3 regions of the Halomonas sp. 7T genome follow, and region 3 is predicted to be linked to each of the others. Evidence: predicted binding sites of a transcription regulator. Region 3 holds the regulator's gene; each other region holds the start of a gene.
The links. Region 3 encodes sigma-54, which starts transcription at its own class of promoters, with help from an activator protein. Its sites were predicted from a motif close to TGGCACNNNNNTTGCTNT; they were not measured.
Positions count from the first base shown of each region.

Region 1: a site for sigma-54 is predicted at 7,386-7,403, ahead of LOS15_RS15250 (amino acid ABC transporter substrate-binding protein). Genes of this name have one in related genera too.
Region 2: a site for sigma-54 is predicted at 5,679-5,696, ahead of LOS15_RS10165 (CmpA/NrtA family ABC transporter substrate-binding protein). Genes of this name have one in related genera too.

Region 1 covers NZ_CP087112.1:3,240,547-3,250,978, forward strand. The annotation lists gene phnC (phosphonate ABC transporter ATP-binding protein) at 1-769, opposite strand, end outside; gene phnD (phosphate/phosphite/phosphonate ABC transporter substrate-binding protein) at 827-1,816, opposite strand; gene LOS15_RS15225 (histidine phosphatase family protein) at 1,975-2,568, shown strand; gene LOS15_RS15230 (RidA family protein) at 2,565-2,960, opposite strand; gene LOS15_RS15235 (amino acid ABC transporter ATP-binding protein) at 3,075-3,803, opposite strand; gene LOS15_RS15240 (amino acid ABC transporter permease) at 3,889-4,989, opposite strand; gene LOS15_RS15245 (amino acid ABC transporter permease) at 5,011-6,201, opposite strand; gene LOS15_RS15250 (amino acid ABC transporter substrate-binding protein) at 6,302-7,327, opposite strand; gene LOS15_RS15255 (amino acid ABC transporter substrate-binding protein) at 7,570-8,580, opposite strand; gene speE (polyamine aminopropyltransferase) at 8,684-9,544, opposite strand; gene hemE (uroporphyrinogen decarboxylase) at 9,544-10,432, opposite strand, start outside.
Region 2 covers NZ_CP087112.1:2,175,176-2,185,607, reverse strand. The annotation lists gene LOS15_RS10200 (2OG-Fe(II) oxygenase) at 1-41, opposite strand, end outside; gene LOS15_RS10195 (CoA pyrophosphatase) at 38-697, opposite strand; gene LOS15_RS10190 (NUDIX hydrolase) at 790-1,401, shown strand; gene LOS15_RS10185 (NGG1p interacting factor NIF3) at 1,406-1,717, opposite strand; gene cynS (cyanase) at 1,874-2,314, opposite strand; gene LOS15_RS10175 (ABC transporter ATP-binding protein) at 2,307-3,266, opposite strand; gene ntrB (nitrate ABC transporter permease) at 3,321-4,178, opposite strand; gene LOS15_RS10165 (CmpA/NrtA family ABC transporter substrate-binding protein) at 4,181-5,593, opposite strand; gene LOS15_RS10160 (sigma-54 interaction domain-containing protein) at 5,892-7,796, shown strand; gene LOS15_RS10155 (TolC family outer membrane protein) at 7,989-9,455, shown strand; gene LOS15_RS10150 (efflux RND transporter periplasmic adaptor subunit) at 9,591-10,432, shown strand, end outside.
Region 3 covers NZ_CP087112.1:875,634-886,065, reverse strand. The annotation lists gene LOS15_RS04015 (KpsF/GutQ family sugar-phosphate isomerase) at 1-832, shown strand, start outside; gene LOS15_RS04010 (KdsC family phosphatase) at 861-1,403, shown strand; gene lptC (LPS export ABC transporter periplasmic protein LptC) at 1,403-1,975, shown strand; gene lptA (lipopolysaccharide transport periplasmic protein LptA) at 1,984-2,475, shown strand; gene lptB (LPS export ABC transporter ATP-binding protein) at 2,505-3,254, shown strand; gene LOS15_RS03990 (RNA polymerase factor sigma-54) at 3,360-4,775, shown strand; gene hpf (ribosome hibernation-promoting factor, HPF/YfiA family) at 4,863-5,171, shown strand; gene ptsN (PTS IIA-like nitrogen regulatory protein PtsN) at 5,176-5,646, shown strand; gene rapZ (RNase adapter RapZ) at 5,721-6,644, shown strand; gene LOS15_RS03970 (HPr family phosphocarrier protein) at 6,701-6,970, shown strand; gene pmbA (metalloprotease PmbA) at 6,987-8,327, opposite strand; gene yjgA (ribosome biogenesis factor YjgA) at 8,425-8,946, shown strand; gene tldD (metalloprotease TldD) at 8,954-10,408, opposite strand; gene LOS15_RS03950 (YhdP family protein) at 10,405-10,432, opposite strand, start outside.

The DNA of each region.
Region 1 (10,432 bases), 1.3 Mb from region 3:
TAGGCTGCTCGGTAATCGCATCGTCCGGCGCTTCAATACCGCCATAGATGGCGTCAAGAGCGTCTTTGTTAAAGTCTGCGGGCGACCCATCAAAAATCATTTTACCGTGGCGCAGTCCGACAATACGTTCGGTATAGGTTTTTGCCTGGGCAACGTTGTGGATGTTGATCAATACTGGCAGCGACAGCTCACTGGCAAGGCTCTGCAGCAGGATCATGATCTGCTCGGAGGTGCGCGGGTCGAGCGATGCCGTTGGCTCGTCGGCCAGCAGCAAGTCAGGTTCTTGCATTAATGCTCGCACCACGCCGACACGCTGGCGTTCACCGCCGGAAAGCTCATCGGCACGCTTATTAGCGTAATGAGCAATGCCCACGCGCTCCATGAGGCTAAACGCGCGCTCTATATCGGCTTGAGGGTAGCGACGTGAGATGGCTTGGTAGAGGTTAACGTATCCAAGCCGCCCGGCGAGTACGTTTTCCATAACGGTGAGCCGATCCAGTAAGTTAAAGCCTTGAAACACCATGCCAATTTTGCGCCGGGCACGGCGTAACTCAGAGCCTTTCACATTAACCAGTTCGGCGCCGTTGAGTTTGATAGAGCCTGAAGTAGGTTCTACCAACCGATTGATACAGCGAAGCATGGTGCTTTTACCCGCACCGGATGCGCCGACAATAGAAACAACGCTGTTGTCCTCAACCTTAAGATCGAGGCCTTTCAGCACTGCCTCGCTGTGGCCATACCGCTTGACCAGATTCGTAATTTCCAGCATGTGATTGTTTCCATCGAAAGGCGAATCATTGCGCCGCCGGAGGCGGCGCAATCACTGTTACTCCAGGTTTTCGCGTGTATAGCTCACGTCATTAGCTGCCTGGATAGTGCGAATCACCTGCCAGTTATCTTTGTAATTGATCGGAATAAACTTCTCGACGCCTTCAAACTCTTCGCCAAGCTCGGTGCCAACGAAATCGAAGGTAAAGAAGGCTTCTTCGATTTTCTCTACAAGATCCGGGTGTAAGTTATGAGCATAGTTATAAGACGTCGTGGGGAATCGGTCTGATTCATAAATCAGGCGCACATCTTCCTCATCGTAAAGGCCGCGGGCCGCCATCCGCTCGACCACTTCAGAAGCCACCGGTGCTGCGTCGTAGTCGCGCGCAACGACGCCAAGCATCGATTGATCGTGGCTGCCGGAATACACCACGTCGTAATCCTCTTCAGGCGTGATGCCTAGTTCAGGCAGCAGGGCACGCGGGGCCAAGTTGCCGGAGTTAGACGTTGGTGAGGTGTGGGCGACCCGTTTTCCCTTTAGATCCTCCAAGCTCTCGATATCTGAATCTACGTGGGTAAATAGCTGCAGGGTGTAGCCGAACTGGCCATCATCGGACCCCATCAGGGCGAAGGGCACGGCACCTGCCAAGTTAACCGCAAAGGGGGTTGGGCCAGTTGAGAAGCCTGCAATGTGTAAGCGTCCGCTGCGCATGGCTTCTACCTGGGCCGCGTTAGATTGAACCGCAAAGAAGCGCACATCGCGCTCTGTGACGTCAGATAGATGATCAATAAAGGGCTGCCAAATATCCGAATAAATGGCAGGATCTTCGACAGGCGTGTAGGCAAAAATAAGCGTGTCGGGGTTGGCCCATTCGGACTCATCGCTTGGCCGGTCAGCGACCATGTCGCCATCTTCGTCACAAAAAATAGTGTCAAGATCACCGCGTTCGCACTCTGCGAAAGCATGGGTAGAGAGCAGGGCAAAGGGAAGCAGTGATGCAGCCGCGAGCATAGCAAGCGGGCGCTTGCAGAAACGTGATGTTTCCATGGTTAGCCTCTTATGTGCGTTATTTTTGTGTGGTGCTATCCACTATTGAATTTGATGCTTTCTTTTCTTCGGCGTGTGTTTCGCAAGTGGACATTTGTAGCGCTAGATGTTTATTTTTCGAAAACGATCTTCTTCAATCTAGGATTTGTGACAAAGATATGTCAAACACTTTCATCACCTCCTCCTACCATTGGCGTAACCGCTATCTTTTAATGCGCCATGGCCATAGCCAAGCGAATGAACAGCGGCTCATTATTAGCTCGCCTGAACGGGGGCTTAGCGGCTTTGGTTTGTCACTTACGGGTGAAGAGCAGTTATCGAGTGTCGTTGCGCAGTGGCACTGGCAGGCGCCGACGAAGGTAGTGCACTCGGATTTTCTGCGCACCACACAAACCGCCGAACGCGTCGCTACAGCGTTTGGTTTAACGCTTGAGAAAGAAAAACGGCTACGTGAGCGCTACTTTGGCGAGCTGGATGGTCAGGCTGACAGCCACTATCCAAGTGTATGGGCGCACGATGCCCAGAGCGCGAATCACCAGCAGTGGCAGGTAGAAGCGGTCAGCAGCGTCGCCGCGAGAATGTGCGCCGTGATTGAGTCGCTAGAGCAGCAGTGTGAAGGCGAGACGGTACTGGTCGTGAGTCATGGCGACCCACTACAAATACTGCTCACGGCGCTGGCCAATAAACCGCTGACGCAGCACCGAGAGCAGACTGCCCTGCAGCCGGCCAGCATTACTTTACTCGGGAGTTAATCGCTGGCTTGCGCCGGTGGAATCCAGGCAATCATATCCACTTCTACATCGGCGCCTCCGGCAAGGCCGGTGACGCCGATACAGGTGCGGGTAGGCAGTGGCTTCTCGAAGTAGCTGGCGTAGACACCATTCACCTCGTCAAAGTGGCCCATGTTGGTAATAAACACCCGTGACTGAACCACGTACTCAAAGCTGCTGCCGACTTCTTCCAGCACAATCGCTAAGTTTTGCATCACGCGGTGGGTTTGTTCGGTAAACGTCCCCAGCAGCATTTCGTTGGTTTCGGGTACGGTGGGCATTTGCCCGGTAATAAAGACCAAGTCGCCGACGCGGCAAGCGTGGGAGAAGGGCGCAATCGGCTGTGGGGCACGGTCGATAAATAGCTTTTCCATCTTACATTGTCTCTCTTATGTCGATGCGTTGGCGTTGTTAGCTATGTATGCAATACAAAAATGGGCCTGCAATGAGGCCCATTGTCTTACCCCTCGCTCTACTTAGTGTCCCAATTAGTGTCCCAAAATCTGGCTTAAGAAGAGCTGGGTGCGTTCTGATTGTGGGTTGTTGAAGAACGGCTCAGGGGCGTTCTCTTCAATGATTTGCCCCTGGTCCATAAAAATCACCCGGTCAGCCACGGTTTTGGCAAAGCCCATTTCGTGTGTCACGCAGAGCATCGTCATGCCTTCTTCGGCCAGTTCGACCATAACGTCCAGCACTTCTTTAATCATTTCCGGGTCAAGGGCCGAAGTGGGTTCATCGAACAGCATGACGTCAGGGTGCATGCACAGTGAGCGGGCAATGGCTACCCGTTGCTGCTGGCCGCCGGAAAGCTGGCCTGGGTACTTAAGCGCCTGCTCGGCAATGCGCACCCGCTCTAGGTACTGCATGGCCATCTCTTCTGCCTCGCGGCGCGGCTTTTTTTGCACCCACATGGGGGCGATGCAGCAGTTTTCCAGCACTGTTAAGTGAGGAAAGAGGTTGAAGTGCTGGAACACCATGCCCACGCTACGGCGGATTTGCTCGATACGCTTCACGTCTTGGGTCAGCGGCACGCCGCCCACCACGATATCGCCCTGTTGATGCTCTTCTAAGTGGTTGATGCAGCGAATCAAGGTTGACTTGCCTGAGCCTGACGGCCCGCAAATAACGATACGTTCGCCACGTTTTACTTCTAGGTCGATATCCCGCAGCACGTGGAAATCGCCGTACCATTTGTTAACGCCGCGCATTTCAACCATCAGGTCAGACGTGCGGGTATCAGAGAGGTTGGAAGCTGCTTGAGTCATGTCTTTATCCTGCTAAAAATCGTTAATAAAAGCGGCGTTAGCGCTTATGGCCGGTGTGCAGCTTGCGTTCTAAGTACTGGCTATAACGCGACATGCTGAAACAGAAGATCCAGAACATGAAGGCGGCAAACACATAGCCTTCCAGCGAAAAGCCCAGCCAGCGTGAGTCGGCCAGCGCCGCTTGCACGATCCCCAATAGGTCAAATAGCCCAATGATCATGACCAGGGTGGTGTCTTTAAACAGCGAAATGAAGGTATTCACGATGCCGGGAATCATCATTTTCAGTGCCTGGGGAAGCACTATTAGCCCCATGCGTTTCCAGTAGGTCATGCCCAGCGCCGCCGCTGCCTCTTCCTGGCCTTTCGGGATGGCCTGTAGACCACCACGGATCACCTCGGCCATGTAGGCACTTTGGAACAGCGTCAAACCGATCAGCGCACGTACTAGGCGGTCGACGCTCATGTCGGAAGGCAGGAACAGCGGCAGCATGACCGAGGCCATGAACAGCACGGTGATTAGCGGCACGCCGCGCCAAAATTCAATAAAGACCACGCAGAAGCTTTTCACGATGGGCATATTGGAGCGCCGTCCCAACGCCAGCACGATACCAATGGGTAGCGCGCCCACCATACCGACGGTAGCCAGTAGCAGCGTCAGCATTAAGCCGCCCCAGCGGTGGGTCGGTACGCGTGGCAGGTCGAAGTAACCACCGTGCAGCAGCACATAGGCAGCGATGGGGAAGCCGACTAAGGCAAAGACAGCGACCCAGCGCTTGAAGGGTAGGCGGGGTATTGCCAGCCAGGCGATCAGCGTAAAGAAGCCCGCAAAGACAATGTTGGCACGCCAGATTTCATCGCGGGGGTATAAGCCGTAGATAAACTGGGTAAAGCGGGCATTGATAAAGACCCAACAAGCACCTTCCCGTGAGCAGTCTTCCCGTGTGGTACCGATCCAGTCGGCATTTAGAAACGCCCACTGAACGGTGGGAACCACCAACAAATAGAGTATGTACAGCCCGATCAGCGTAAAGAGGGTATTGATGGGGCCATTGAACAGATTGGCACGGAGCCAGGCAACCGCTCCAACCGAACTGTTGGGGGCTGGCCGCTGCTCTATCATGGTTTGATTATGAATCATGTAAACATCCTCACCGTCGGCCTAGCGTTCAACTAGCGCCACTCGGGCGTTGAACCAGTTCATAAACATGGACACCAGCAGGCTGATGGTTAGGTAAACCGCCATGGTCATCGCAATGACCTCAATGGCTTGGCCGGTCTGGTTCAGCGTGGTACCGGCAAACACTGAGACAAGATCGGGATAGCCGATGGCGGTGGCCAGCGACGAGTTCTTGATCAGGTTCAGGTACTGGCTGGTCAGCGGCGGAATAATCACGCGCAGCGCTTGGGGAATCACCACTAAGCGGAGTACCAGATTACGCGGCAGGCTGAGCGCCTGGGCAGCTTCCGTTTGCCCGTGGGAAATCGCTTGAATGCCCGAGCGGACAATTTCAGCGATAAACGAAGCGGTATAAATCGATAGTGCCAACCAAAGGGCAAGGAACTCAGGGATGACCGTAATGCCGCCACGGAAATTAAAGCCGCGCAGTTCGGGCATTTCCCAGGTCACCGGCACGCCGGTGGCAACGAGGACTAACAGTGGTAAACCAAATATGAGTGCAAACGAGATCCAGTAAGCCGGTAGACGTTTACCGGTGGCTTCATGGCGACGCTTATTCCAGATAACCAGCGCAATGCTGGCAATAATGGCGATGAGGAACGTAACTGGGATTAAGCCAAAGCCAGACTCAAACAGTGGCTGAGGTAAATACAGGCCGCGCACGTTCAGAAAAATCGCTTCACCAAAGGCCATGCTATCCCGGGCGCTTGGCAACGTGCGCAGCACGGCAAAGTACCAGAAGAAAATTTGTAGCAGCAATGGAATATTGCGAAAGGTTTCGATATACGCCGCTGCCAGCTTAGCAAGCAGCCAGTTGGGCGATAGGCGGGCGATACCGACAATAAAGCCAATGATGGTCGCAGCTAATACCCCTAGACCACCCACCAACAGCGTATTGAGTAAGCCAACAAAAAAGGTGCGGCCATAGGTGCTTTGAGAGGAGTAGTCGATCAGACTCTGCACGATCCCAAAGCCAGCGGTGTTGCCTAAGAAACCAAACCCGGTGGTGATACCACGTGCGGATAAGTTGTCTTGGACATTACCGACAATGTAAAGCAGAAAAGCTGCCACAGCGGCAACCAGAATCAGCTGAAAGATAAGCGCACGTTTGGCGCGGTCTCGCCAAAACGGCGGCTTGTGGCCAGCGGGGCGAGTGTTAGGGCTTACAGACATGGAAGGCGTCTCCGCGATACGGACGGTCAATCAAATGGCCCGCCACTCCCCTAGACATTGCGACGTGAGCAGGGTGGCGGGCCGGGGTCAAACGAGACGCTTAGCGAATCGGCGGAGCGTACTGGAACCCACCTTGGTTCCACAGGGCGTTAACACCGCGCTCAATTTCAAGCGGAGAACCCATACCGACGTTGCGATCAAAGCTTTCGCCGTAGTTACCTACTTGGCTCAGGATGTTGTAAGCCCAGTCGGCTTCAAGACCCATGCCTTCACCGTAGTTGCCATCTTGGCCCAGCAGGCGAGCAACATCCGGGTTATCAGAGCTGAGCATCTCTTCAGCGTTTTCGCTGGTCACGCCGTACTCTTCACCGTTGATCATGGCAAACAGTGACCACTTCACGATGTTGAACCACAGGTCATCGCCCTGGCGTACGACCGGGCCTAGCGGCTCTTTAGAGATAACGTCGGGAAGAATCATAGCGCCCGCAGGGTCGTCGAGCTGAATGCGCAGTGCCGCTAGCTGGGAGGTATCGGAAGTGAGAACGTCACAGCGGCCAGCTTGGAAGCCGCCAACGGTTTGTTCAGAGGTATCGAAAACGATGGGGTCAAACTCCATGCCGTTGGCACGGAAGTAGTCCGCCAAGTTCAGCTCAGTCGTGGTGCCAGACTGAATACAAATAGCGGCGCCATCCAACTCAGAGGCACTGGAAATGCCTAAATCGCGGGAGACCATAAAGCCCTGGCCATCGTAGAAGTTAACGCCGGTGAAGTTCAGGCCCAGCGTTGTGTCACGGGTGGTGGTCCAGGTGGTGTTGCGTGACAGAACGTCAACTTCGCCAGACTGCAGGGCCGTGAAGCGCTCTACAGCGTTTAAGGAGATGTAATTCACCGCATTCGCATCGCCGAGAACGGCCGCTGCCACGGCACGGCATACGTCGACATCCAGCCCTTGCCAGTTACCTTCGTCGTCAGGGGCGGAAAAACCTGGCAGACCGTCGCTGACACCGCACTGTACGGCACCCCGCTCAATGGTATCTTCCAACGTATCCGCTTGGGCAGTGGCGACACCAGCCAACGAGATAGCACCTGCGGAGGCCAGCAGTACCAAGTGTTTCTTGTTCATCATGATTGTTCCCCTTCCTCGATTTAATGTCGTTATGCATGCAGATGCATGACACTAAAAGCTAGCAAGGAAGATGCCAAAAAGGATACGAGGCAAAATTCAGCGCTTTTCAACGCAAAAAGGGACTATTTCCTACCAAAGTTGTGATGCAAAAAAGTGCATTAGCAGCTACCGCACGCACTTTTTTGGTGCGCAGCCGCTAATGCATTGGTGATACCCTTGCTGTAACGCGTAAACGGGGCGAGTTAACGAATCGGCGGCGCGTACTGAATACCGCCATCATTCCATAGGGCGTTTAAGCCGCGGGCTATGTTGAAATCTGACGCGGTTCCTACGTTGCGGTCATAAATATCGGCATAGTTGCCCACCTGTTTGACGATTTGGTACGCCCAGTCGGCCTCAATGCCCATGGCATCGCCAAAATCACCGTCGCGTCCTAGCAGGCGCATTATGTCGGGGTTTTCTGAGCCGAGCTGCTCGTCTACGTTCGCTTGGCTAACACCTAGCTCTTCAGCGTTGAGCATGGCAAATAGCGACCATTTGACGATGTTAAACCACTGATCATCGCCTTGGCGTACGGCGGGGCCAAGCGGCTCTTTAGAGATGATTTCAGGCAGTACAACCGCCATGCTGGGGTCGGCAAGCTGCATGCGCTGAGCATAGAGCTGGGAGGCATCGGAGCTTAAGACGTCGCAGCGGCCTGCCTCAAATCCGGCAATAGACTGCTCGGGCGCATCAAATACCACGGCATCATAGGTCATGCCGTTAATGCGGAAGTAGTCAGAAAGGTTGAGTTCGCTGGTGGTGCCAGACTGGGTGCAGACGGCCGCGCCATCGAGCTCTTTAGCGCTCTGTACACCCAAGTCGCTGGCGACCATAAAGGCTTGGCCGTCGTAGTAACTCACGCCGGTGAAGTGCATCCCCTGGGTGGTGTCTCGGCTTGATGTCCAGGTGGTGGTGCGTGACAGCACGTCGACTTCGCCCGACTGCAGCGCGGTAAAGCGCTCCACCGAGTCGAGCGGTACGAAATCTACTTTTGTGGCGTCGCCCAGCACTGCAGCCGCGATAGCACGGCACACATCGGTGTCTAAGCCTCGGTACTGATCGTCGTCATCCAGCGAAGAAAAGCCAGGCTGTGCGGCATTAACCCCACAGCGCACGCTATCGCGTTGTTGAACAGTGTCCAGCGTGCTGGCTATGGCCATCGCAGGCACTAAAACACCGACTCCTACTCCCAACCAACGAACGGTTTTCATTTGTTATTCCTTAACGTGAAAGGGTAAAACAACCTCAGCACTGAATGCGTCAGCATAAAAAAGGCCGAGCAATGCTCGGCCTTGGCTATTCGCAGACGCGACGTTATGCGAAGGCTTTACGCATAAACGGCGGCAGCGATAGCGCACCACGGTGAGCATCACCTGTGTAGTACTGTAGCGGCATTTCATGCTCAGCGGCAGCTTGTTCACGGAAGCGTTCAACGCTGGTTGCTTTACCGGCTAAAGTGACGCTCCACCAGCCTGATGGATACACCGGTTGCGGGAAGGGCAGTGTGGCCACGCTATCAAAACCCGCTTCGCGCATATCGTTACGCAGCTCGCGAATAATAGAGCCGCTGTGGTAAAGCGGTGATTCGCTCTGCTGCACCATGACGCCGCCGCTTTTTAGAATGCGGTGGCAGCGCTTCAGAAAGTCGGTTTTGAACAGCCCTTCGGCGGGGCCGACCGGGTCGGTGGAGTCGATGATCAGCACGTCGATGCTCTCATCGGCAGCGTCGTCGACCCACTTCACGCCATCGGCAAATAGCAGCTCGGCACGCGGGTCGCCGTTGGCTTCCACCAACGAGGGGAAAAAGCGCTCGGAGGCCTTGGTCACTTCTTCATCGATATCGATTTGGGTGACTTTTTCAACGCCGGGGTGGCGCAGCACCTCTTTTAACGTGCCGCAGTCGCCGCCGCCAATAATGACCACGCGTTTGGGGTCTTGATGGGTGAACAGCGCCGGGTGGGCGATCATTTCGTGGTAAAGGAAATTGTCGCGGTCGGTCAGCATCACGCAACCATCGAGCACCATTAGATTGCCGTAGGTCTCCGTGGCATAGACTTCCAGGTGCTGGTAAGGGCTTTGCACATCCAGCAGCTTTTCGGTGACTTTCAGCGAGAAAGCGCTGCCGTGGCTATCAAACACTTCGGTAAACCACTGGTCGTCGCGTAAATCGCTCATTACTTTACTCCTGGGCGCGAATCGTTCGTTTGGGCCGGAATGCCTTTATGGTACTGCGGGCTTAAATCGTGCAACGCCTCCATAAACGCAGTGACGTGATCGGGGTTGGTGAACTGACTGATGCCGTGGCCCAGGTTAAATACGTGGCCAGGGCCGTGTCCGTAGCTCTCCAGCACGCGTGCCACTTCCGCACGGATGGCTGAAGGCCGGGCAAACAGCACGTTGGGGTCCAGGTTGCCCTGCAGGGCCACTTTATGGCCAACCCGTGCGCGTGCGTCGGAAAGCTCGGTTGACCAATCGATACCCAGCGCATCGGCGCCGGCACAAGCGATATGTTCGAGCCACTGGCCGCCGTTCTTAGTAAATAGAATCACCGGCACGTGACGTCCATCGTGCTCACGAATCAATCCAGAGACGATCTGCTCCATGTAGCGCAGCGAAAATTCCAGGTAGGCGGGGGTTGAGAGCGCACCGCCCCAGGTATCAAAAATCTGCACCGCTTGGGCGCCCGCGCGAATCTGCGCGTTCAGGTAGTCAGTGACCGACTGTGCCAGGGTATCCAGCAGCTGGTGCATGGTGTCTGGCGTGTCGTACAGCATGGTTTTTAAGTGGCGGAAATCTTTACTGGAACCGCCTTCCACCATATACGTGGCAAGCGTCCAGGGGCTGCCTGAAAAACCGATTAGCGGCATGCGGCCGTTCAGCTCACGGCGGATGGTCGAGACCGCACGCATGACATAATCAAGATCGCGCTCGGCGTTGGGCACCGTTAATGCCGCCACCTCGTCGGGAGTGCGTACGGTTTTTCTGAATTTGGGGCCTTCGCCGGTTTCGAAATAGAGCCCCAATCCCATCGCGTCTGGAATGGTGAGAATGTCGGAGAACAGA
Region 2 (10,432 bases), 1.3 Mb from region 3:
GGTTCAAAAACGGTCGGGGAAGAAATGTCAGCTGCGATCATTTGGGGGTTCTCGTACCAGAGGTGTGAGCTGCCTTGAGGGGTCGGCTGCTTCTCTCAGGATAGTGACGCAATGCGCCAACCGGGCGCTGATGGAGGTTAATCGGCATACCAAACCCCTCGGCCAATAGCTCTACTAGCATCATCGCTGACAATCCCCAGATGACATGGCCATCCACATGGTAGCTAGGTACATAGTGGGTAACGCCGTCGACGGTAATGACGTCGGTATGGGTGCGTTTGTCGTCTAAAAAGTGGCTTAACGGCACTTCGAAAATCACATCTAGCTCGGAGGGGTCTGCTACCAACGGTAAATCAGGAGGAATGATACCCACCCAGGGCGTCACGCGAATACCGTGAAGAGAAATCACATCCGACAGCCGTCCCAGGGGTTGCACTAGCCCTGGCGCTAACGCAATCTCTTCCATTGCTTCCCGTAGGGCGGTGGCGTAGAGGTCGGTATCGCCCGCTTCGCGCTTACCGCCAGGAAACGCGACCTGGCCGCTGTGGGTGCTTAGGTGGCTTGCCCTGCGGGTAAAAAGTAGCGTTGGGGCGGGACGTTCAACAATCGGCAGTAAGACAGCCGCTTCAGGAAGCGAAACGTGGTCTAAGCGTTGAGGCGTGTGCTGTTGCAGCTGTTTACGTAGAGTCTCTAACATAGGGGTTCCATTTGCTTTGTTCCCTTTTACCCAGCCGCAGTGATCAACGTCAAGCTTGTTGAAGCCAATTCCCTCAGCCTAGAGAAAACGCGATGAACTTTTGTAGTCAGTGTGGTGAAAAAGTCCGTTTTGCTGTTCCCGAAGGTGACGACCGCTCTCGCTACTTATGCGATGCTTGCGGCACTATTCACTATCAAAACCCACGTATTGTGGCGGGTACGTTGCCCATCAGTGGCTCAAAAGTGCTGCTGTGTAAACGAGCGATTGCTCCGCGCAAGGGGTACTGGACACTGCCAGCGGGCTACATGGAAAACGCTGAAACCACCCAGCAAGCCGCCATGCGGGAAACTTGGGAAGAAGCCTTTGCGGAGGTTAACTTAGGCGAGCTGTACACACTGATCGACCTGCCGCATATCAATCAAGTGTATATGATTTTTCTTGCTGACTTACTAGGCGGCTTTAGTGCAGGCCCAGAGAGCCTGGAAGTGGCGCTATTTGAAGAGCATGAAATTCCCTGGGATGCGCTGGCCTTCCCCACGATAGAGCGTACGTTGCAGCACTACTATGCAGATCGTAAAAAAGAAGCAGATCGCAAAAACGTAGCGGATCGTAAAAACGTTTCAGCCCCTCAAGGCACAGATTACCCGCTGCATAGCAGTACCATTATGCCCGAAGACCGAGAGCGCTATTTCGGTAGCGCTTAAGCGCTTAAAGATCGGCAAGTTGCCAGACATCGTAGGCCACTTCTTCATAAGGATGAGCCAGCTTTAGCGCTGCAATGGCTGCTTTAATCAGCTCATCCTCGCATACCAGCTCGATTTTATACTCTTCCACGGTTTCAAGCGTTCCTACTTGACCAATATGAGGATCTGCGCCGTTTAACGGACGGAATTGTCCAGTGCCGCGCGTTTGAAAGCAGCAGGCTTCATAATCGCCTATCCGGCCAGCGCCGGTTTCAAACACGGCTTCTTTAACACTTGCTGCATCTTCAACGGGCACAAAAAACGCAAGCTTGTACATATCAATACGCCCTTAAATTGAGAGACTCTACCTGAAGACTAGCAGTGTTAATGATAGGTGAATAAAGGCCAAGGGGTTTAGAGGTGATGCCCCTGTTAGGATAGAAACGAAAACACCCCAGCCGATTCGCTGAGGTGTTTATCGCTAACTTAGGCGTTACCAGGATTTGTAGGGCAGGAATTTGCCGTTTAGCGTCAGCAGGACTCGGTCTCCTTTAGGGTCTTCGATTTTGTCGACTTCCATGGTGAAGTCGATGGCGCTCATGATGCCGTCGCCAAACTTCTCCTGCACCACGTCTTTTAAGGTGTCGCCGTAAACCCCAACCACTTCATACAGGCGATAGACGAACGGGTCTTGTGGTATGGCTTCGTCCCATGCCTTGGTGGGGAAGGCCACCAAGGCCTCGGCGACATCGCTCTCTAAGTCCAGCGTGTCGCAGAGTTTATGCGCCACATCTGCGCTGGCGCTGTTCATGCCGTAGCAGGCAGAGGCCACCCAGACTGGCGACATGCCGACCGCGTTACCAATATCGTCCCAGCTCATTTTTTTGCGCGCTTTGGCGGCGAGCAGGGTATGACGCATCTCAAGCTTATCCATGACGAACCTCCTTAGGTGTGAACTTAACTAACTTTTCTTCTTGCTCAGCGGCAGGCGCTGCCTCTGGCGGGTTAGTGGGTGGCTCGGTCGCTGCCTCCGCGTGTACCGGATTAACCGACGTGGGGTAGAGCAAGCCCTTGGGTTCGTTTTCCTGGACGCGCAGAGTGCTTGAGCGGTTAACCAGAAAATCGACCAAGTAGTTACGAATCTTGTAGAAATGGGGGTGCTTGATGATTTCGGCGCGATTGCGCGGGCGTGGTAAGTCGATTTCAACCGCTTCGGCAATGCGGGCTTCAGGGCCGTTGGTCATTAAGAAAATGCGGTCGGCTAACAGGATTGCTTCATCAACATCATGGGTGATCATGAAGACGGTCTGCTGATCCTGGGTCCAAATTTTGATCAGCTCATCCTGAATGACCCCGCGTGTCAGCGCGTCCAGGGCGCCGAAGGGTTCATCTAGCAGCAGAAGCTTTGGCTTGGTGGCAAAGGCCCGAGCAATGCTGACCCGTTGGCGCATACCGCCTGATAGCTGTGAAGGTTTGCGGCTAACCACCTCCTTCAGGCCAACCATCTCCAGGTACTGCATGCTGTGCTCGGTAACTTCGCGTTCGCTCCAGGCTTTCCAGCGGGCGCGAACCCCAAAGCGAACGTTTTCCAGAGCGGAAAGCCACGGCAGTAGGCTGTAGTTTTGAAACACCACGCCGCGCTCAAGACCAGGGCCATTAATCTCTTTGCCCTCCATAACCATGGAGCCATCAGAGAACTGATCCAGCCCAGCCAGGGCATTCATAATGGTTGACTTGCCACAGCCTGAGTGGCCGATGATGCAAACGAACTCGCCTTTTTGTAGCTGGAAGCTAACATTCTCAAAAACCGTTAGCGGCGGTGCGTTTTTACTCGCGCCGGGAAAGCGCTTGGCGGCTTGCTGAACTTCGACAAAAGCGTGACTCATTAGTAACTCCTCACCATATTCTTTGTGGTCGCTCTCTTTACGTGCTCTTCGCATTTATTCCGCGTAAGTCACAAAGCGCGCCACATAGGCCAGTGACATGTCGAGTAGCATGCCAACGACACCGATCATCAAGATCGAGAAAATCACGCTGGTCAGATCCAGGTTGTTCCACTCGTTCCACACGTAGTAGCCAATGCCGGTACCGCCTACTAACATCTCGGCGGCCACAATAACCAGCCAGGCGATGCCAATGGAGATCCGCATGCCGGTCAAGATGGTTGGCGCGGCGGCAGGCAGAATGACCTTGAAGGCAGTTTTAAGCGATGAAAGCTCGTGGGTGCGGGCGACGTTAACCCAATCGCTTCTGACGCCAGCGACCCCAAAGGCGGTGTTCAGCAGCATCGGCCATATTGAGCAAATAAAGATCACGAAGATCGCCGATGCTTCAGAGTCGCGAATAATAAACAGTGCTAACGGCATCCAAGCCAGCGGTGAAATGGGTCGCAGCACCTGAATAAACGGATTCAGCGCTTTGTACATCAGCGGCGACATGCCGATTAAAAAGCCAATCGGTATGGCGATTGCAGCGGCTAGAAGGTACCCGGCTAGCACTCGGTAGAGCGAGTAGCCCAACTGGATGCCAATGCCTTTGTCGTTAGGCCCGGCATCGTAGAAAGGGTTGGACAGTTCTTCCCAGGCGCGTACCAGAATCTCGGAGGGCGGGGGAACTTTGGCGCTCTCTTCAGTCCCCGCGAGCAGCTGCTCATATGCGCTAAGCTCCTCACCGCCTCCTAACATGGGCGCTTGGTTAAGGCCCTCCCAGAGGCCCAGGCCTAACAGCAAAATCAGCACCGCGAGCACGCTGGCCCGCATATTTAGGCTGATGTTCCACTCGGTGGTTGTGCGATCCATGGTTAGCTCCTGCGAATAACAAAGCTTTCGACGTAAGCTTCGGGTTGGGTGTAATCGAAGGTTTTGCCCATGATTTGGTAGTTGCGCGAGGTCTCTTCGGGGGCGTCATAACCCAGCTCGCGCATGACCGTTTGCGTATCGGTCGCGAGATACACATCCCGGGCAATTTGCTGGTAATCCACATGGCCTTCTATATACCCCCAACGCTTCATCTGAGTCAGGATCCACACTGCCATGGAGTGCCAGGGGAAGGGGTCGAAATCAATGCGATCGGGTACGTTCTGCACGCCACCTAAGCCGTCGGCGAAGCGCCCGGTTAGTACCTGCTCAATGACCGTGACGGGCTGGTTAAGATAGTTCGTCGGGGCAATCGCCTCGGCGATCTCCGAGCGATTGGCAGGGTCGGACGAGTACTGCGTAGCATCGATGATTGCCCGCAGCAGGGCGCCGTAGGAATTGGGGTTTTCACGGGCAAAACGGGCGCTGGTGGCAAAGGCGCAGCAGGGGTGTCCGTCCCAAATCTCTTTAGTCAGCAGATGAATAAAGCCGATGCGCTCGAACACGGCCCGTTGGTTAAACGGGTCGGGCGATAGGAAACCATCTATATTGCCCGCGCGCAGGTTGGCGACCATCTCGGGGGGCGGAATAACACGGATCTGAATGTCCTGATCGGGGTCAAGACCGTGTTCGGCCACATAGTAGCGCAGCAGGAAGTTGTGCATGGAGTACTCAAACGGCACGCCGAAGATAAAGCCTTTCCACTGCTGCGGATCGCGCTTATCGATGTGGTCGTTGTGCAGCACAATGGCTTGGCCGTTGATGTTCTCTACGGCGGGCATGATGAACGGCTCGGGGTTAGAGCCTGCGCCTAAGGTCATGGCCAGCGGCATCGGCGTCAGCATGTGGGCCGCGTCATACTCACCGTTGAGCGATTTATCCCGCGCGACCGCCCAGCCTGCGGTTTTAATCACCGAGACATCCAGGCCATAGCGCTGATAAAAGCCCATAGGGTGCGCCATAATGATGGGCGTGGCGCAGGTGATCGGCACAAAACCCACGTTTAACTGGGTTTTTTCCAGCGGGCCTAAATCTTCTTTAACCGCTGCTTTAATGGCATCCATGGGCAGCAGGCTGGCGAGCGCTGCAGCGGCAGTGCCGCCGCCGACTAGTTTCATAAATTGACGCCGATGCATGTCGCTGTGACCAAACATACCGCGTACCAGGGCGCTTTCGACCATTCGGTCCATCATCGCGTCGCTGTCGGTTGGCACCGAAGAGGCGCTTGCCTGTGCCGGGGTGGTCATCGATTTCGCCGTCGGCTGACAGTCGTGACAATCACAGTGTCGTCCATGAATCAGTGATTGCCGGTGATCGAATGGATTGCCGAGACTGCTGTGGTCGTTATTGTCTTTCATGGACGTTCACCTCACAGGAGCAAAAAACAATTGGCTGCGCCGTCTTGGTGCGAAAAGAACGAAAGCGTGCGGCGCTACCCATGTCTTTGCGATTTGTGTGCCAACTTTTGTGTTTTTTAGGTAACTATCTGTTTTTAAATATTTAATTCGTATTATTAGCAAGCGTTTTAGTAGGCGTGAGGCATAACGAAAAATCGTAAATAACGATATTTCGTTGTTTTATTGACGGAAAATCGTAAGTGGCGTGGGAATTGAATGGTTATTAAACAGCCCCCTTTGATCCATGAGATAGATGCCAATGTATGAGCAAGCACCCACTCACGCTTCGGCCACCGCCTTGATGGGGCGTTTTTCTCCCTTGGCGATGATCCTTATAGACCCTTACATCGATAGGCTGTTATCCGCCAATCACGCCGCCTGCGAGTTGCTCTGCATTGAATCCCAGCCATTAGCAGCCCCGTTTAGCCATCGCCTAAGCGCATCACTGCCGCTATGGGTCAGCTTTACCGATGAGGCGCTGGTACAAAAAACGGCATGGTCAGATGATTTGGTAATACTCGATATGCTGCGCCAGCCCTACCGAGTGGAGGTTTACGCCCAGCGCATTGAGGGCTCAGGGCAGCTGTTATTAACCCTGATTGATCGCCATAAAGCCGAACAGCAGCGGGCAAAAGCGGAACTGGGGCGCCAGCATCGCCAGGGAGAGGTGGGCTGGCAGCGTGTTGAGCAGGTATTTGAGCAGATTGAAAAGCAAAACCAGCTGATTCTTAGTGCCGCGGGTGAGGGCATTTATGGCTTGGATGCTTATGGCAAAACCACCTTTGTAAATCCCGCCGCCGAACGCATTTTGGGCTGGAGCACGGAAGATATGGTGGGCCACGATGCCCACTTAATGTTCCACCACACCCATGCTGATGGGAGCCACTTCCCCGTGCAGCAGTGCCCGATTCATGCCTCCTTTAGCGACGGCCAAGTACATCATGTCGATAATGAAGTGTTTTGGCACAAAAACGGCGAAGCGATTCCGGTGGAGTACACCACTACACCTATTTTTGAGATGGGCCGGTTAGTGGGGGCCGTGGTGCTGTTTCGTGATATCCGCGAGCGCAAGCGTGCAGAGCAGCAGTTGCGTGATGCGCTGGCGGAAGTGGAATCACTCAAGCAGCGTTTAGAGCTGGAAAACGAATACCTTCAAGAAGAGATTAAAGCCGAGCTGAACCACCGCAATATTGTGGGAAATAGTCCTGCGGTGGAAAAGCTAATCAAGCAGATTGAGATGGTCGCACCCACAACCGCTAACGTGCTGATTAGCGGCGAGTCGGGTACTGGCAAAGAGCTGATTGCCCGCGCCATTCATGCGGGCAGCACACGCAGCGACCGGCCGCTTATTCGCGTGAACTGTGCGGCGATTCCCCGGGACCTCTTTGAGAGTGAATTCTTCGGCCATGTGAAAGGTGCTTTTACCGGCGCGGTTCAGGATCGAACCGGGCGCTTTGAGCTGGCCCACGGTGGCACGCTATTTTTAGATGAAGTAGGTGAAATACCCTTAGAACTGCAGAGTAAATTGCTAAGAGTGCTACAGGATCAGCAGTTTGAGCGCGTGGGGGATAATCGCACGCGCGAAGTCGACGTGCGGGTGATTGCCGCCACCAACCGTGAACTGCGAGACATGATCGACGAAGGCCACTTCCGTGAAGACCTCTATTTCCGCCTGAATGTGTTTCCGATTGATTCGGTGCCGCTACGCAAACGGATTGAAGACGTGCCGCTGCTGGCACGACACTTTTTACACCGCGCCTGCCTCAAGTTTAATAAGCCGGGCGTACGCATACCGCCAGCGCAACTGGAGACTCTGCAGCGCTACCCTTGGCCAGGCAATATTCGTGAGCTTGAGAATGTGATCGAGCGGCAAGTGATTGTTACACAGAATCGGCGACTCTCTTTTGATGATCTGCTAGCAGAGTCGCCGGTGCAAAATACTCCGCACAGTGTTGAGGAAGAGCAGCCTACTACGCAGGCAGACATCCTTATGACAGAGCAGGCATTGTGCCAACGGCAGCGAGATAACACCTTGCGGGCACTTGCTATCACCAATGGCAAGATATCGGGCGGCGGCGGGGCCGCTGAGCTACTGGGTCTCAAACCCACCACGCTCTCTTCTAGGTTGCAGAAATGGGGAGTTGACCCTCGGGGTTTTCGCTAGCCAGCAGCTAAAAGGGTGCCTGCTCATGGCGCTTTGGGCTAAGGTAAAGGGGTGCAAGCTTGACAGGCCGTTTGTCCACATAAATGCGCGAAGTTCAAGTCTGGCATACATACATGAATGTAACTATAATGCCACTCCTTCTGAATGGCATATGTGTTGCGCCATCCTACGCTGACACCTAGAGGCAACCCCATGCGACTGGCACACTGGGCAGTCAATGCCCCTTTTCGTCCCCTGCTGTTAGCAGTGCTTACGTCCTCCTTTGTGCTGCCTGCCCAGGCGGCAGACCTGGTTACCATCACGCGTGATGCGATCAGCAATAATGCGACGCTGGCGTCGGCACGCGCTGAGTTTTCCAGTGTTGAAGCGTCACGAGATGTGGTGCGCGGCGGTTTACTGCCGCAGGTCAATGCGTCGGGTAACGTGGTTCACAACCGCCAGTATGAAAGCCAAACCTCGACCAGGGCTGGGGGGATTACCGATCCAACGTCCCCAGGCGTAGGTGGAAGTGAGGACAACTTCAATACAGCGTCGCTGTCACTGGAAGCCACGCAGGCTCTGTTTAACGCGGTCACCCGTCAAGAAGTAAACCAAGCAGAGCGTCAAATTGACCAGCAGGTGTACCTGTTAGCGGCCACCGAGCAGCAATTGTTGATTGATGTGGCGGGTGCCTATTTTGACATTTTGCGTGCTCATGAAGTGTTAGACGCACGCTTAGCCCAAGAGCGTGCCATTGGCCGCCAATTAGAGCAGGCCAGTGAGCAGTTTGAGGTCGGGCTGATCGCGATTACCGAAGTGGAAGAGGCGCGGGCGAGTTTTGACCAGTCTCGAGCCGACCGTATTGCCGCTGAAAGTAATCTCCAGGTGGCCTTCGAAGTGCTTGAGCAACTGACGGGACGCCGTTATGCCACCATCGATGCGTTGGGCGATATGCCCGTTGAGTTGCCCTCTCCCAGCAGCCGTGATTACTGGGTTGAGCAGGCGATCGAGCGTAATCCTCAAGTGCTGGCACAGCAGGCGGGGATTGAGCTTTCCAGAGTGGGGGTAGAGGTCGCTCGGGCGGGTCGCCTTCCTACCGTTCAGGCGTTTGCCAACTATCAATACGCTGACAGTGATAGGGAGGCCCTCAGTGGCCACGACTCCTCAAGCCAGCTAGGGGTATCGGCGAACCTGCCTATTTACACCGGCGGCAGCACAAGTGCGAGTATCCGTCAGGGAACCTTCCAGCTCGAACGCAGCCAGTACGACTTTGAATCTCAGCGCCGCACCACGATTCAGCAGGTACGTTCGCTGTATACCCAAGTCAGCAACAATGTCGAAACCGTTGAAGCACGCCAACAGGCGATTGTTTCTAACCGTAGTGCATTAGAAGCCACCCGCGCGGGCTATGAAGTTGGCACGCGTAACATTGTTGACGTGCTAAACGCCGAACAAAGCCTTTACAACGCCATTGCCAACTATGCCGAGGCCCGCTACGACTACGTGGTGAACTTACTGTCTCTACGCCAGCAGGCTGGTTTGCTAGATGTTGCGGCGATTGAAGAAGTTAATGCGTGGTTAACCGGGGATGCCGTGAACTTTACGCTGCCGGAAAGTGGAGATGCGGACGCTTACCAGCGAGCGATAAATATTGGCGCACCGCCGACGCCGGGCGCGTAGCTGACGCCGCGCAACAGATGGTTAACGCCTGCGTGATATCTACTTAACGCTAGAAATATTTACTTAGTGCCAAGCTTCAAGGCGCTATGTTGCTATCCGTCAATGTCCAAAAAAAGATGAATGGGAAGTCAACGTATGAAGAAGACGATTCACTCAGGTAGAGCGAGTCTAGTGACGCTGATAGCGGCATTGGCGCTAGCCGCATGCGGCCAGGAGCAGCCTCAGGAACAGCAAGGCGGGCAGCAGGAAGCGCCGCCTTATGCGGTCGAAGTCACTGAGATAGCCCGGCAGGATATCCCACTGAATAAATCCTACCCGTCGCTACTGCGCAGCGACAGTGAAGTGACGTTGGTGGCGCGGGTAAATGGCTTTCTCGAAGAGCGTCATTTTGAACCAGGGCAGCTCGTGGAGCAGGGCGATCGGCTCTATACCATTGAGCCAGACCTTTACCAAGCGACGGTGAACCAGCGTGAGGCTGACCTGCAGAGTGCACGTGCTGAGTTGGCCCGCGCCCAGCGCGATGCCCAGCGTTTTGAACAGCTGTTGAGCCAAAACTCAGTGAGTCGTCAGCAGTATGACCAAGCACTGGCCGACCAGCGTGTTGCTCAGGCAAATGTCGCTCAGGCAGAAGCTGCGTTATCCAGCGCTAACCTGGATTTAGGCTACTCAAACGTTACCGCCCCCGTGTCTGGCATGATCAGCTTAAGCCAGATAAACGTCGGTAACCTGGTAACCCCAGGAACCGAGTTAGCCACCATCACACCGCTTGATCCCCTTGAGGTGCGGTTTCAACTACCGCAGCGCGATGCCTTTGAATTGCGTCGTCAATTGGGTGAGGGCGGCAGTGCATCAGACATTACCGCACGGTTGACTGTGCCAGGGCAAAATAGCGATGACAGCACTGAACTTGAAGGCCGCCTAAACTTCTTAGGTTCGCGTGTGGATACCGGTACCAGCACGGTGCAGGCGTCAGCAAC
Region 3 (10,432 bases):
GGTCACCGGTATGGGAAAATCTGGTCATATTGCTGGCAAGCTAGCGGCCACCCTTGCTAGCACTGGCACGCCTGCTTTTTTTGTTCACCCTGGCGAAGCTAGCCATGGCGACCTTGGTATGATCACTCGTACCGATGTGGTACTAGCCCTCTCCAACTCTGGCGAAACGGCTGAAGTCACTGCGCTTCTTCCACTGCTTAAAAGGCTCGGCATTCCCCTGGTGAGTATGACCGGCCGCCCCGGTTCGACGCTTGCCAAACATGCCGATGCTCACCTCGACAGTGGCGTTGAACGGGAAGCCTGCCCGCTTGACCTGGCGCCTACCAGCTCAACCACTGCAGCACTCGCCCTCGGGGATGCGCTGGCCGTCGCGCTTTTAGAAGCTCGCGGTTTCACCGCTGAAGACTTCGCGCTCTCTCATCCGGGCGGTAGCTTAGGCAAACGCTTGCTACTGCGCGTAAGAGACGTTATGCATGATGGCGCTCGCCTGCCTCAAGTGGCGCTGGGCAGTCCGTTACGAGATGCCCTGCTGGAAATCACTCGGCAAGGCTTAGGCTTCACCTGCGTTGTCGATAGCGAAGGGCGTTTAGTCGGCGTATTTACAGACGGCGACCTACGCCGCACGCTCGATCAGTTTCATGACCTGCGAAAGATCTGTGTCGATGAGGTCATGACACGGCCCGGCAAGCGCATTGGGCCAGACATACTGGCGGCAGAAGCAGTCCGAATTATGGAGGAAAGCCGCATCACCGCACTCGCCGTGGTCGATGATCAGCAGCGGCCGATTGGCGCCCTACATATGCATGACCTTTTATCCAGCGGCGTAATTTAATCGCCATTCAACACTTGAAGGAGGCTCTATGGCCCTACCTGATGCTCTACTTGACCGCATTCGTCGTGTTCGTCTACTGGCCCTAGATGTCGATGGCATATTGACGGATGGACGCCTTTACTTCCAAGCGGACGGCATTGAAATTAAAGCGTTTCACACCCAGGACGGCCACGGCCTAAAGCTATTAAAACGCGTAGGCATTCATGTAGCGCTGATTACCGGCCGAGACTCTTCCATGGTCAGCCAGCGCGCGGCGTCGCTAGGTATCACGCATGTCTACCAAGGGTGCGAAGACAAACTTGTCACGCTGAAAGCACTCTGCCAGCGCCTGGATATCACGTTAGAGCAAGTTGCCTACTGCGGCGACGATCTGCCAGATTTAGCACCTATTAAGCGCTCTGGGGTGGGCATTACCGTTCCCAATGCGCCTGACTACATGCACACCCACGCGGATTGGATTACCGACCGCTTAGGTGGACACGGCGCAGTGCGTGAGATCTGCGATACGCTGCTGATGTCCCAAGGCCACTGGGATGCCGTGATGGACACCTATTTGCACAGGCATTCGTAATGGCGCTACGGGTTAAAAAGCGCGTCTGGCTGACCGGGATGGTGGTAGCTCTGGGTACCCTGCTGGTGTGGATAGACCCCCGCGGCCCACAAGACATCACACCAGACCCTGAGGCTCAAGCCGAAGAGCCGGGGCATGTGCTAGAAAACGCTGAAATCACCCTATTTGGCGAAACCGGGGCGATTCAACAATCGCTGATAACGCCCTATCTAGTTCACACGCCCCAGCAAGCCATAACGCAAGCCACCTCGCCCAGAGCGACAATATTTGATAGTGAACAGAGGGAATGGCTAGCCACCGCCAACGCTGGCACGCTCAATACGGACACACACGCACTCACGTTAACGGGTTCGGCAAGGCTGCTGGCACCCGATGAAGGCTGGCAGCTGGATACAGAGTCATTACACTATAACGGCATGACTCGCCATGCATGGAGCGAGGCACCGGTACTGCTTCAGCAGCCACCGCAGCAAATCAGTGCCTTACGTATGGATATGTGGCTTGACACGAGCCAGGTTCGATTAACTGATAATGTGCGGGGCACCCATCCGCCCGCCACTCAAGCGCCTTAGGAGTCGCTATGAACGCTTTAATCCGCATCGCGCTTTTAGCCTTAGCGGTGCCGCTCTCGGCGGCTGCCCAAACAACACAAGCCCCTGTTGAAGTTGAAGCTGACCGTTTAGATCTTGACCAGCGCGCAGGTACGGCGGTCTATAGCGGCAATGTCAACATCCGCCAGGGCGAAATGCAGCTTCGCGGAGAACGCGTCGAGATTCAGCGTAATGATGCTGGCGAGCTCGCTCGAGCTACCGCGACAGGCGAGCGCGCTTACCTGCGTAATCAGCTTGAAGATGAAGAGACACCCATGGAAGGCTGGGCACGCCGCATTATCTATCATGTCGCTGAACGCCGGGTTGAGCTCATCGATCAAGCAGAGCTCACTCAGCGAGGCGACCGTTTCCAAGGGGGACGCCTAGAGTACTTCATCGACCGAGAAGTCGTTCAGGCGCGCTCTGATGTTGATGGAAGCGAGTCTCAGCGCATACGCATGACCCTACAGCCCTCGCAATAGGGAGTTCATTTGTGACAACCCCCAGCTCCATGGCAACCAGCGACGCTGCTCCGGTAAAAACGCTCTACGCGCATCATTTGGCGAAAAGCTACAAGCGCCGCCGCGTAGTTAAGGATATTAACTTAGAAATTACCCAAGGCAGCGTTGTAGGACTGCTAGGCCCAAACGGTGCGGGTAAAACCACGTCGTTTTACATGATCGTCGGTCTGGTAAAGTCCGATGCTGGCAACGTGGGTATCGATGATTTAGACCTCACTCGTGCGCCCATGCATGAAAGGGCCATTGCAGGCATTGGCTATTTACCCCAGGAAGCCTCTATTTTTCGTAAGCTTTCCGTTGCCGATAACATCATGGCGATCCTTGAAACTCGAAAGGAGCTCGATCGCGATACGCGAGAACAGCGCCTAGAGTCGTTGCTTGAGGATTTTCATATTACTCATATCCGCGACAATTTAGGCATGAGCCTATCCGGTGGCGAACGTCGGCGCGTTGAAATTGCCCGATCACTGGCCACAGAGCCTGCATTTATTCTGCTAGATGAGCCGTTCGCAGGGGTAGACCCTATTTCCGTTGGTGATATCAAAACGATTATACGTGCGCTCAAACAGCGCCATATCGGTGTACTCATCACCGACCATAACGTTCGGGATACGCTTGATATCTGCGATATTGCCTATATCGTCGGCGATGGCCAAATCATTGCCAGCGGCGACCCGCAATCCATTCTCGACAATCAGAAGGTACGCGATGTTTACCTTGGGGCTGATTTCCGCCTATAAACAAGCGTCTACCGACTAATTACTTTTCATGGCATGCTTATTGCACTTGCGCCAGAGGATAACTCGCACTAGGGTGGAGCTTTCTGATTAACGAGTGGTTCTCAGATGGTCATGAAAGCTTCTCTTCAACTGCGTATCGGCACACAGCTCACCATGACACCTCAGCTGCAGCAGGCAATTGCGCTGCTTCAGCTCTCCACACTCGATCTGCGGCAAGAAATTCAGCAAGCGCTCGATGCTAATCCCATGTTGGAACAAGAGGATGAATTTGGCGAGCAGGCAGTCACCGAAACACCAGAAACAGAATGGGCCGAAAGCATCCCCAACGAACTGTCTGTTGATAGTGACTGGTCAGATACCTACCAAGATATGGGCAGCGTAGGCGGTGCCAGCGAAGGGCCTGACTTTGAGCGTCAAGCAGCGGGCCAAAGCCTTCATGGCCACCTCCTTTGGCAGTTGGCTATGACCGACTTCTCGCCTCGAGAGCACGCCATTGCCGAAAGCTTAATCGACGCTCTAGATGCCAACGGCTACCTCACCCAGCCGCTTAACGATATCCGTGAGGGCTTGAAAGCGCAGGGCCTCGATAGCCTAAGCCAGCGTGAAGTCGAAAATACCCTGTTGCGCTTGCAGCAATTCGAACCCACGGGAGTTTTTGCACGGGATTTACGCGAGTGCCTCATGCTTCAACTCGCCACACTCCCAGAGGAAACCCCGTTTCTAGTGCCCGCTAAACGGTTGGTGCGCCAGTTTCTTGAAGCGTTAGGCAAAGACGATCTACGACTGCTTAAGCGGCGGTTGAGTCTAGACAATGAACAGCTTGATGACGTTATTCGCCTTATTCGTAGCCTTGACCCGCGTCCCGGCAGTGCCTATGGCGATAGCGACGATAGCTACATAACCCCAGACTTAGTCGTACGGCATGACAACGAAGGGTGGCACTTAGAACTTAATCCGGAAGCATTGCCAAAGCTGCGCATTCAGCCAGACTACGCCAGCCTCATCAAGCGTGCAGATAAAAGCCAAGACAACCAGTTTCTTAAAGAGCACCTGCAGGAAGCCCGCTGGCTGATTAAAAGCCTTTCCAGCCGTAATGACACGCTGCTGCGGGTGGGCCGTGAAATTATCACGCGCCAGATTGGCTTTTTAGAGCATGGCGAAGAGGCAATGAAGCCGTTAATCCTAGCGGATATCGCCGAGGCCGTGGAAATGCATGAATCCACGATTTCCAGGGTGACCACCCAAAAGTATATTCATACGCCTCGCGGCGTATTTGAACTTAAATATTTCTTCTCCAGCCAGGTGAGCGGCCAGGAAGGTGGCGATAGCCACTCCAGCACCGCCATCCGCGCACGGATTAAGAAGTTGGTTCAAGAGGAGCCGCCCGGCAAGCCGCTCTCCGACAGCCGTTTGGTAGCGCTTTTGGAAACAGGTGGTATCAGTGTTGCGCGGCGCACAGTCGCTAAATATCGAGAGTCAATGGGCATTCCCTCCTCCAGTGAACGGCGCCGTTTACGTTAGCGAACAAGGAAACACCGCTATAGGGCTTTGCAATAGCGCAAAAAGGGTTACAATCGAAGTACAGTCCCATGGATAAGGAGCACGTCAATGCAAGTAAACATCACTGGTCATCATGTAGAACTGACTGACGCCTTGCGTGACTACGTCAACGAAAAACTAGCGCGCGTTGAGCGACATTACGACAACATTACGACAGTACAAGTGACCTTATCTGTTGAAAAAGAGCGCCAACAAGCTGCCTGCACGCTGCATGCAGCAGGGGCTGACCTGCATGCCGAGGCGCTAGACAATGATATGTATGCTGCTATTGACGCTTTAGCAGACAAAATCGACCGTCAACTCGTTAAACACAAGGAAAAAGCACAAGCTCGCGCCCAAGGCGCTGGCGTGCGTTAATTCAATGACGTTGGAAACCATACTTCCCCCGGAGCGCATTCTTTACGACGTGCCCGGGGGCAGCAAAAAAAGGGTGCTGGAATTTTTCAGCACCTTTATTGCTCAAAATACCCCTAGCCTTGATAGCCAGGAAGTTTTTAGCCGTTTAATCGGTCGCGAGCGCCTGGGAAGCACGGGGATAGGCAACGGTGTTGCCATCCCCCATGCGCGAAGCCCGCACTGCACCGCGCCTATCGCTGGCTTTTTAAAACTTGCTGAACCGGTCGATTTTGATGCTATCGACGGAGATCCAGTCGATTTGGTCTTCGTTTTATTAGTACCAGAAGAGGCCGACGACACTCACCTAGCGTTGCTTGGGCAAGTTGCCACCATCATGAATGAGGCCGATACGCGCCAGCAATTGCGCAAAAGCGAAAGCCAGCGTGAGCTTCTTGAGCTTATCACCTCTAAAATTCGTGAAAAAACCGCGCATTAAGCATCTACTTCGACGCTAGCTGCTGACTTTTTTGTTGAAGCCCCACTTATTTTTGGCAGCCCAAGAGAAAATCTATGCAACTGGTGATCATTAGCGGCCGTTCCGGATCCGGTAAATCTATCGCCTTACAAGCGCTAGAAGATCTAGGCTATTACGCCATCGACAACTTACCCGCCATGCTGCTTGGCTCTCTCGTTGACGAGCTGCGCGCTCAGGGTGGGCGTACACATTTAGCGGTGAGTATCGATGCCCGTAACTTGCCCACTGCCCTTGAGCAACTGCCATCTTTGCTTGAAGAGCTCAAGCAGCGGGATATTCGCTTCCAGGTCATTTACCTGACGACTGATGCCAGAGTTTTACTAGAACGCTACTCCGCCACTCGGCGCCGCCATCCGTTAACTCGTGATAGCGATATGACGCTAGAGGAAGCGATCAATAAAGAAGAAGAAACGCTGTTAGAGATCCGTGACCTTGCTGATCTGATGATCGACACTTCTCGCTTGTCAGTGCACGATTTACGCCGCCGCATTACTGACCAAGTTGCCCATCAGCATAGTGATAGCCTCACCCTTACGTTTGAGTCCTTTGGCTATAAGCGTGGTGTCCCCCTAGATGCCGATATTGTTTTTGATGTTCGCTGTTTACCTAACCCTTATTGGGACCCGACATTACGACAATATACCGGCCGAGATGCAAAGATTGTGGCATTTCTCAACAGCTATCCTATCGTCGATGCAATGAGTAGCGATATTTATAGCTGGCTAGAGAAGTGGCTACCTGCCTACCAAAATAGTCAGAGAAGCTATATGACCGTCGCCATTGGCTGCACCGGCGGCCAACACCGCTCTGTTTATATGGTGGAAGAACTTGCACAAAGGCTCGTAAAAAACATAGGGGAAGTGCAGCTAAGGCACAGAGAACTGGGACTTCAATACACGCTTAGCGAGCAACCAGCGAAGCAACTCTCTTCAGAATTGATCAAACATGATCAACCATAACGTCTAAAGCGTACGTCACCAACAAAGACGACACCACTCGGCAAAAAGGAACCAGGGTGCCAGAACGAACGTTAACCCTTACCAATCAGCGCGGCTTACACGCGCGAGCGGCGACTAAGCTAGTCCAGTGTGGGCAGCAGTATTCCGCCAGCATTTACGTTTATAAGCAGCAACAGATGGCAGATGCGGCCAATATCATGTCGCTGCTAATGCTAGCAGCCCCTTGTGGTACCGAGTTAAAGATCATTGCCGAGGGCGAGGACGCTGAACAGGCGTTGGAGGCTATCCAACGCCTGTTCGATGCGCGCTTTGATGAGGATCAGTAGCGGCTAACTGCTGACGCTAGCTGCCAGCGATGGTCATGGCGTCAATTAGCCAGCTGCCGGTGTGAATGCTGCCTCGGGTATCTGTATCATCAGCAACGCCAACCAAGCCCGCAAACATGCTGTTAAGATTTCCGGCAATAGTGAACTCTTCGATGGGGTACTGCACCTCCCCATTTTCAATCCAAAAACCTGCGGCCCCTCTTGAATAGTCACCGGTAACGCCATTAACACCCTGGCCCATCAACTCGGTCACCCAAATCCCACGCCCCATCTCCTTTAGCAGTGCCTCCCGGCTAGTGGCTGGGGTCTTCAGCCGAATATTACGTGCACCGCCAGCATTAGCGGTAGTCTGCATGCCTAAACGGCGGGCACTGTAAGACGAGAGCATATAGCTTGCGATATTTCCCTGGTCAATAAAGCGATTATCTCTAGTCTGAACGCCCTCTCCATCAAAGGGTGAACTTGCGGTAGCGCCCACCTCCATTGGCTTCTCTTCTAAATTAAACCAGCTTGGGAACAACGGTGTCCCTAACCGATCGCATAGAAATGACGCCTGACGATAGAGCGACCCACCCGCTAATGCGCCCATCAAGTGGCCAATCAATCCACTAGCAAGCGTTGGGTCAAATAGCACAGGGAACGTGCCTGTTGGCGGACGTTTCGCGCCTAAGCGCCGAAGTGTGCGAGCAGCTGCTTCGCGGCCGACACTCTCAGGGTCACGAAGCTCGTTCGGGTTGCGTGCCGAAGTATAGTCATAGTCTCGCTGCATGCCATTTTCATCTTGGGCGATTAACATGCAGGAGAGCGAGTGGCTGCTGCCTTTTTGGGTTCCCAAAAAACCATGGCTATTGGCGTATACGCGCACGCCTTCGCCGCTAGAGAACGACGCACCTTCAGATTGATGAATACCCGCCACATTCCGGCCAGCGTGTTCGCACGCCAGGGCTATTTCAATTGCCTCATCGGTGGTTAGCGCCCAGGGATAATGCACTTTTAAATCGGGTAGATGGGTCGCCATTAGGCCAGCATCTGCCAAACCAGCAGCGGGGTCTTCCCCTGTATATCGGGCAATCGCCAGGGCCTTTTCCACCGTCGCTTTGATAGAGGCACTGCTTGCATCAGACGAAGAGGCGCTGCCTTTGCGCTGGCCCACATACAGGGTAACGGCAATCCCCTGATCTCGTGAAAGTTCAACGGTTTCCACTTCACCTAGGCGCACGCTGATGCCCACGCCTTGATCGACACTGGCGCCGACTTCGGCTGCATCGGCACCGAGTTGCTTGGCCAACGCCAGCGCTTCTTCTGCGCGGGTGGTTAACAGCGCCTGCTGTGAGGTTGCATCAAATGCCTGTGCCATATTGTGGCCTCCTTTTCGCCAGAATCACATTGGCGAATCAATGTTGTTGTCGCAGCTGATATAATGCTGCAAACGAATCTGATCAGTGAGTTCTAGTATGCCTAAGCAACGCCCCGAACCCTTCGATAGTGACGAACAGGAAGAGCGCCCAAGTAAATCTCAGCTAAAGCGAGAAATGCATGCACTTCAGGCACTTGGTGAAACACTCATTGCCATGAAGCCCGCAGAACTGGCGCGCTTTCCGCTCTCGGATGACATGCTACGGGCTATCGAGGAAACCTCGCGCATTCGCTCCCATGAAGGGCGCCGACGCCACATGCAGTACGTGGGCAAACTTATTCGCAAAGAGGACCTCGTCGCTATTCAAGGGGTATTTGACGGCATTGAACAAGAGAAAGAGCAGCGCGACCATGCCTTTCATCGCCTTGAGAAATGGCGCGACCGCTTAATCGACGAAGGCGATGACGGCGTTGACCTGTTTCTTGCCGAGCACCCTACTGGCGACCGCCAGACATTGCGCCAGCTAGTGCGTAATGCACGAAAAGAGCGCGAGCAAGGCAAGCCGCCAACCAGTTCGCGCAAGCTATTCAAGCACCTACGCGAAACCTTGGCTCTCTAAGTTCGGGTTAAGACGACTGGGTTCCGCCAACGGTCAGCTCATCTAATTTCAAAGTGGGCTGACCGACGCCAACCGGCACACCCTGCCCCTCTTTGCCACATACCCCAATACCGGGGTCCATCTCCGCATCGTGGCCAATCATGGAGACCCGCCCCATGGCCTCTGGCCCATTACCGATGAGCGTCGCCCCTTTAACGGGTGCGGTGATTTTACCGTCTTCAATGAGATAGGCTTCACTCGCTGAGAACACAAATTTACCCGACGTAATATCGACCTGCCCGCCACCGAAACTTACCGCGTAGATGCCACGCTTAACGCTTTTAATAATGTCATCGGGTTCATCCTGCCCTGCTAACATCACGGTATTGGTCATCCTTGGCATAGGCAGATGCGCAAACGACTCGCGTCGTGCGTTACCCGTGGGCGCCATCTTCATTAAACGCGCGTTGAGTTTATCTTGCATATAGCCGGTTAAAATCCCATCTTCGATGAGCGGTGTATTTTGTCCTGGCGTTCCTTCATCATCGACGCTAAGCGACCCACGGCCATCTGATAGCGTAGCGTCATCGACAATTGTCACGCCTTTGGCAGCGACTCGCTGTCCCATGCGCCCAGCAAATGCAGAGCTACCTTTGCGGTTAAAATCGCCTTCTAAACCGTGGCCCACCGCCTCATGCAGTAGAATACCTGGCCAACCTGCGCCCAGCACGACAGGCATGTGTCCTGCCGGTGCATCGATTGCCTCTAAGTTGACTAGCGCTTGGCGCACCGCCTCTTTAGCATAGCGCTCAGCAACGCCTTCATCGCGTAGCCGTGACATGGAGTAGCGTCCTCCGCCCCCCGCACTTCCGCGTTCACGACGGCCATTTTTAAACGCAATAACGCTGACATTAAAGCGCACCAGCGGACGGATATCTGCCGCCAAGGTGCCATCGCTTGCGCGCACCAGCACGACCTCGTAGGTACCGGAAAGTGAAGCGCTCACTTGGCTGATACAGGGATCAGCCGCACGCGCCACGCGGTCAGCCTCCTTCAGTAGCGCGACTTTATCTTCTGCCGTGAGGCCAGCCAACGGATCAAGCCTGGCGTAAAAAGGCGCGACAGACACCGCCTTGACCGCCTGCCCAGACAGCTGTTTACCACTCCGTACAATACCTGCCGCCGTGCGGCCAGTATCCACCAGTGCATCAGCGGTGATCTGGTTTGAGTAAGCAAAGCCCGTTTTTTCACCGGCTAGCGAGCGAACCCCCACTCCGCCATCAATGTTGTAGCTGGCTTCTTTAACTTCGCCATCTTCCAGTACCCAACCTTCTTGCCAGGTGCGCTGAAAATAGAGATCGGCGTAGTCAATGCCGGCTCCCATGGCATAGCCAAGTCCTGTGTCTAGCGCCTCCAAGTCAAGACCACTCGGCGTTAGCAGAATGGAAACAGCGGTATCTAAATCGCTTTTTAGTGCGGTCATTGAGGGCCTTCTAAGGTAACCTGC